DNA from 2 places in the Paenibacillus sp. SN-8-1 genome. Region 2 is predicted to be linked to the other one. Evidence: riboswitches for the same ligand, from Rfam matches in the RefSeq annotation. Region 2 holds a riboswitch; the other holds the start of a gene.
What was found. Region 2 has a riboswitch for FMN ahead of ribD (bifunctional diaminohydroxyphosphoribosylaminopyrimidine deaminase/5-amino-6-(5-phosphoribosylamino)uracil reductase RibD). Riboswitches for the same ligand answer to the same signal wherever they lie in the genome.
Positions count from the first base shown of each region.

Region 1: another riboswitch for FMN. It lies ahead of ACRRNK_RS15155 (DMT family transporter); the one in region 2 lies ahead of ribD (bifunctional diaminohydroxyphosphoribosylaminopyrimidine deaminase/5-amino-6-(5-phosphoribosylamino)uracil reductase RibD).

Region 1 covers NZ_CP194782.1:3,132,062-3,135,471, reverse strand. Annotated here, with positions in the region: gene ACRRNK_RS15155 (DMT family transporter) at 373-1,314, opposite strand; FMN riboswitch at 1,454-1,608, opposite strand; gene ACRRNK_RS15150 (AraC family transcriptional regulator) at 1,711-2,619, opposite strand; gene ACRRNK_RS15145 (ABC transporter ATP-binding protein) at 2,792-3,410, shown strand, end outside.
Region 2 covers NZ_CP194782.1:1,915,004-1,918,413, reverse strand. Annotated here, with positions in the region: gene ACRRNK_RS08995 (bifunctional 3,4-dihydroxy-2-butanone-4-phosphate synthase/GTP cyclohydrolase II) at 1-319, opposite strand, end outside; gene ribE (riboflavin synthase) at 385-1,056, opposite strand; gene ribD (bifunctional diaminohydroxyphosphoribosylaminopyrimidine deaminase/5-amino-6-(5-phosphoribosylamino)uracil reductase RibD) at 1,121-2,224, opposite strand; FMN riboswitch at 2,504-2,656, opposite strand; gene tlp (small acid-soluble spore protein Tlp) at 2,828-3,058, shown strand; gene ACRRNK_RS08975 (peptidylprolyl isomerase) at 3,130-3,410, opposite strand, start outside.

The sequences.
Region 1 (3,410 bases), 1.2 Mb from region 2:
AGTAGGAGGCTCTTCCCTTACTAAGCTCTCTATGTTAATTGAATAAGGGCTAAATGCGGAGAGTTTTTAAAATAGCATCCGTTTGTTTCTCATCAAAATTGTGATTAAGAACAAACATAAAGAAAGAATAGGAATCTGAAGGAATCATTCTTTTCAAAAGATTGATCTGATGAGTCAATAACTCCAATCTATGTTCTATTGTCATTAATTTCTCCCCTATATTTAGTTCATATTTTGTTTGGTGCATCAACTACAGGCAACGGTAAGATTTGATAGACTTGAAATATTCCATTATAAAACGAGTCGCCAGGTGATTGCCGGCGACTCGTTGCTTAGGGTGCAAGGTATTCTGTTCCCTTTCTAAAATTAATCTTAATCTTGCTGCTGTCTGGATATGACGAACAAGGCGAACCAAATGAAGATGAAACCAACGAACTGAGGCATGGTAATGACCTGCTTGAAGACAATCCAGTTCACAAGCACAGCAACCATCGGGAAGCTTAGCTCAGCAAGGGTAGCGAAGGAAGCTTTCGTCGTTGACAGCCCTCTGTAGTAGAGAAGGAGGCTAAGCAGACCAGGAACCAACGCTTGAAGTAACATGTTCACCGTAGTAGCTGTCAATTCACCCGTGCTGGAAGGCAGCGTCCAAGGAGCTCCCTCGGAGGAGGTGATCAGGAACAACAGTGGCAAGGCAAGCATGAAGCGCAGGGAAGTTACCGTCTCATATTTCATACTCCGAAGCATATAGCGTCCCATGACGGTGGATCCTCCCCAGAGTGCGGCGGCGCCAAGGGAGAGCAAGCTTCCAATTTGAATGAAATCGCTAAAGTCGCCAATCGGAAGTGTCCATCCAAAGGTTAATAAATATGTTCCGGCAATGGCAAGGACAATGAGTCCTGAGAAATATTTTGGAAGAGCTTCTCTCAGAATGAGTCTAGCCATAATAATCGCGAACAGAGGCTGCATCTTCTGGAGTAGAAGTACGGCATTGAGGTTGCCGCTGCCTGAAGATAGGGCCTGAGTGAACAGAATGGATGCTATCGCAGATCCTCCCCAGGAAATAAAGAGAAGCGCGGCGGCTTGCTTAATTCGAATGGCCTTAAGCTCATTGCGGTGTGACCATAACACCGGGGCCGCGAACAAGAATAACAGGACATGTTCAAGAAGAACAATTTGCGCAGATGTAAGGTGCTTCAGCAGCTGAATCCGGAATAGAGGATCAGCCCCCCAGAGCGCTGCTCCAAGGACGACGAACCAGAATCCGGTCCCTACACGTCTACGACTGTAATTTAATGCTGTGTTGACATTTTCCATATTCAAAAACTCCTAACTGAATAGTTCTGAATATAGGACCTCGATGTAGAAAACCCCCTTGTATACTTGTTCAAGTATACAAGGGGGCTCATCAAACAAGCCACTGTGTACAGTAAATAGACCGTAACACGGCTTGCTTTATGATCTTCTCCCATCCGGACTTTACCGTCGGCCTTGGAGTCACACCAAGTCAGTCGTCACTTTGCATGAGCAATCATGACGAGTCGCGGGCTTGAGGTTCACGTACGAACCCTCACCGCCGGTCAGGAATTTCACCTGCCCCCGAAGATCCATATTCGATTAGTTGTAATCTCATCTAACTACATGGAAACGCTTACTGTCAATATGACAGATTAAAAAATATAAAGGGTAAAAATGTAAATGAAAGTAACTGAATCATATCGATCTCTGCTGCTGGGTATCAAGCGGGGTTAGATGCAGAACTTCGTCTTGATGATTCTTGCGAAAAGTACCTGGGGTACACCCGGTCCAGGCTACAAACTGGCGGCTGAAGCTCTGGACATTCTCATAACCAATCCGGTGTGCAATGCGCTCAATAGATTCACTGCTGCTGACAAGCATTTGCATGGCTTCCTGACGCTTGAGGATCATCAGGTATTCCCGGGGGGACATCCCATAGAACTGTTTGAATACCCGGTGACAGTGTCTTCGGCTGACGCCAAGCTCATGTGAGATATTTTCCAGCCAGTCGCCTGCCATGTCCGGGGTGCTCGTATTTGAGGATAATACTAGCGTCTCCACCTGCTTCGCAATTAGATAAGAAAGCTCTGAACGTAGATTGGGCTCTTTGCCATGGCTCTCATGATCGAAGTAAGACTGGAGCTCAGTAATCAGTGTAAAGAGATGAAGAAATAATCTGGAGGTCGATTTAGAGTCTGCGTATAACGCTTCCATTAAATTCTCTACAAGGGGAACGAGCAGGGTATTAAGCGGATCCCCCTGACGATAAAGCCCCTTATTATTCATCTCGAACAGCTTAAGGAACAATGGATCGTCTACTTGAAAGTGCATGACAAAGAAGGTCGTATTCTCTTGACTTCTGATTTGATAATCATGCATTTGCATAGGAGAGATCAGCATTAGATCCCCGGCCTGCTGCTCGAATTCAGTAGAACCGGCAATCGCTGTCTGAGTACCCTCCAACACGAGGTTAATTTCAAATAGCATATGGTGAACATGACGACCGCAGGTCCAACCGCTCTTCACAGTGCGAGTATGTGTAGAATAAATACAAACCTCTGATCGAATATGGGGAAACCATCGTTCCGGCGGCAGTTTTCTCATGATGAACAACAACTCCCTGAATGTCCGATTTAGTTAAACTTGTGTCTGAATCGGGGCCGATTATGTTATAGATGAACTGGGCCCTTGGAATTATACTTATTTCTGTGCTGTTTGGGCTGATCTAAACAGGAAGTCCCTATTCATATCATAAGTAAAAAAGCGGGTGAAGGAAATGGCAAAGTTAGAAACACTGGATTATACGAAGTGGTTTGAGAGTGAGCAGGTAGCAAAAATGAAGCCGCTGAGCCTGCTGGCCAGACTGTTTAAAAACCATGGAAGCAAGGTAGCGCTGTCGGCCTTTTATTATACACTAAAAGCACTTCCTGTCTGGGTACTTCCCGTGGTTACGGCGAACATCATCAATCTGGTCAGCTATCCGGATCGGCATTCACTATCGGAGTTCTGGATTAATCTGGTAGTCATTATTGTAATCATTCTTCAGAATATTCCCACGCATACCCTTCATATCAGCAACATCAGTATGGCAGTGCGGCATGTGGAAGCTGGACTGCGAAGTACCTTGGTGCGCAAGCTGCAGCAGCTTTCTCTGGGATATCACGGGGACATGAATGCGGGAAGGCTCCAATCGAAGGTGCTCAGGGATGTAGAAGCTATCGATTTCTTATCAAGACAAATGATGATGACCATTATCCCCTCGGTGATCAGCTTAATTATCATTATCGGACTTACTTTATATCATAGCTCGATCGTGGCTTTATTCTTCATCCTAATGGCCCCTACTTCCATCTACCTTGTTCGCTTCTTCCGGACAAAAATGTCGAACAGCAACC
Region 2 (3,410 bases):
ACCGTTCTTTGGCAGATATTCCAGTTGTCGTATCTTTATGGTCTACCGAGACTGTGAAAGCTGTGCCGTGAAAATCCGTATTCTGCGCAACCATCGGTCTCAAGTCCAGCTCATCCGCCCGTTCCTGCGTAATAGGCACACATACCAGGCCACGGCCTTGGCTGATCATGAAATTTATGACTTCAGGCGTTGCCTTCTCGGCCAAAGCAATAAAGTCACCTTCGTTCTCCCGGTCTTCATCATCCACAACAATAATGACCTTCCCATTCTGTAGATCTTGTATGGCTTCTTTTACCGAATCCAGCTGGATATCACCCATGTACTTCACTCCTTTGTGTATATAAGACACACTTTTTAACTGCGTCTCATATAGAACGTCGTTAGTCAGGCAAAGCCGTTCTCAACGAGAAACTGCATGCCCAATGTCTGCTTTGGCGGGTTAGACTCCGTTCTTTGAGCTCTACCTCCATAATTCAGCAGATGCTCAACATATTTGCCAAGAACATCACATTCCAGATTAACGGTGTCCCCCGCCCTCTTAAGCGAAAGAGCTGTCTTTGATAAGGTGTGGGGGATAATCGAGATGCTGAATTTTCCATTAGATGAGCTAACCACGGTAAGACTGATTCCATCAACCGTGATGGAGCCCTGCGGAATAATATACTTGAATAAAGAATGATTGAATGGTGATATTTCATATACCACTGCATTTTGATCTCTGGTTACCCCGGTTATTGTCCCTGTTCCATCAACATGCCCCTGTACAATATGTCCTCCAAATCTGCCCCCTGCCGCCATGGCCCGCTCCAGATTCACTTTTCCGCCAACTTTTAAATGTTTAAGATTCGTATGGCGATAAGTCTCAGGCATCACATCAACGGCGAACGAGTTCCCTTGGTCAGACACCGCGGTTAGACACACTCCATTCACCGAGATGCTGTCTCCAAGCTTGAGATCCTCCATGATGACATCGGCCTGAATATTCAGCACCATGGCTTCACCTTTACGCTGAACCGACTTAAGAATCCCTACTTCCTCAACAAGTCCAGTAAACATGCCCGCACCTCCTAACTGCTCTTGTCTATCAGTAATACTATAGTTCAATTTATCTATCTAAGCTTTACTCTCCCCATACAGGTGTACCCCTAATCAGTACGTTGTCTTCGAGTATCTCCACAGACATGTCTTTTAAGGTGACCGCATCTTTCATTTGATCGTACCCTTCAAAGACGAAATTACCCGTTGACCCCAGCCCTCCGATCAACTTAGGAGCGATGAACAACGCCACTTCATCCACAAGCTTCTCTCTGATGAAGCTGCCGTTTATTCTACCGCCTCCTTCAACCAGAATTGACGATATTCCCTCTCTGCCAAGAAGGCTTAAAGCCAATGTCATATCTACCCGGGGGCCTTCGCCGCAGGGAATAACCCGGATTCCCCTACCCTCTAGTTCCTTGATTCGGTCTTCATCTGCTTGAGCAGTCGTTAGTAAGATGGTCTTCGCCAGTGTATCCGTAATAACTTTGGAATGATCCGGTATTCTCAAGCTCGAATCGACAATGATTCTGACAGGTGATAACCCCGGGACTGGAAGTCTGGTACTTAATTCCGGATCATCTGCAATTACAGTTCCGATCCCTACCAGAATTCCTTGATGTTGATGACGCATCACATGGACAAGCGCCCGTGATCGTTCGTTGGTAATCCACTTGCTGTCCCCCGTAGCTGAGGCAATTTTGCCATCGAGTGTACTGGCGCTCTTGATCGTTATATAAGGCATCCCTGTGGTGATGAATTTGATAAATTTCTTATTTAAGCTGATCGCCCTATCCCTTAGCACACCTACCTGAACGTTGATCCCCTGAGCCTTTAGCATCGCAATTCCCCGTCCGGCAACCTTGGGGTTCGGATCTTCACATGCAATAACAACCCGAGCTACCTTCTCAGCGATCAATCGCTCACTGCAAGGCGGAGTAAGGCCGTAATGACTGCAAGGCTCCAGGGTTACGTACACAGTGCTTCCTTCGGCAAGTCTCCCTGCCATATTAAGGGCGTGGACCTCGGCATGAGGAGTTCCTTGCTTAAGATGCATGCCGATCCCCACAATCGCTCCATCCTTCACCACAACAGCGCCCACAACCGGATTCGTTCCAGTCTGCCCGAGCGCCTTCTCTGCCATATCCAGCGCCAATGACATATAATACTCATCATTCATGAATTCCACCTGAGAAGTCATCTCCCTTCGCGCGTAAATGGCAGACCACACGGTTCCGCATTAAGCCAAATAGCATAAAAAACCCCATACGGAACAATTCCGATGGGGTTACGAGAGATTTATGTAGCGAAATAAAAGCATATCCATTCATAAAAGCTGTCCCTATCCACTAAGGCATTCATTGGGAAAAATTCGCAACAAAATCGACCGCCTATGGAAAAATAGGATGCTCAAATAAACGTATACCTAATTCTGCATAACAAGGCAGAGCCCAATCATGCAGTTCGCGTCTTCCTTCTCCCATCCAGACTATACTGTCGGTCCCGGAATTACACCAGGTCAGCCGACGAAGCATATGCATGCTGCGCCGGGTCACGGACTAAGGTGCACGAGTGCACCATCACCGCCGGTTGGGAATTTCACCCGACCCCGAAGGATAAAACACTATTAAACTTGATTGCATGTTAACATAGTCACTGCCGAAAAAGCAACTTTTTCATCTCTTGCCTCTAGATGCTTGGGCCACTTCCGGGTACCTTAGGTGTAGACAGGGAAGTCTATAGTCGTTCACCTGAACCATTTTAACAAACTTCACTTGAGGAGGGTTTCTAAATGACTAGACCAAAACCTGATGACCGTTCGGACAATGTGGAGAAGCTGCAAAAGCATATTCATAACTCCATTGAGAACTACCGTGAGGCACAGGACTATTTGAGTGAACATGCAGACGAAATTACTGCTGAGGAGAAAAGTGACATTGAGGCCAAGAATCATCGGCGCCTCGAGAGTATCGCCGGCTTCCGTAATGAAGTGAAGGATGAAGCGAAGCACTCGGGACGCTAATCTCTATACTCTGCTGCACAACAAACAGGAGTCCATTCGGACTCCTGTTCATGCTGTATCGTAGGCTTGATTTATGCTTCGTATACTTCGACTTTTTCCATTTTGTCGCGGCCTTTGAACTCATCTACCAGTTCAAGACCTTGAACTACCTTGCCAAATACCGTATGCACGCCATCCAGGTGAGGCTGAGGGGCATAAGTAATGTAGAACTGGCTTCCACCAGTATTCTTGCCCGCATGAGCCATAGCAAGCACACCGCGTTCGTGTTTGTTCGGGTTGATCTCGCAGTCGATGGTATAACCAGGGCCACCAGTACCATTTCCGTTAGGGCAGCCGCCTTGAGCTACGAAGC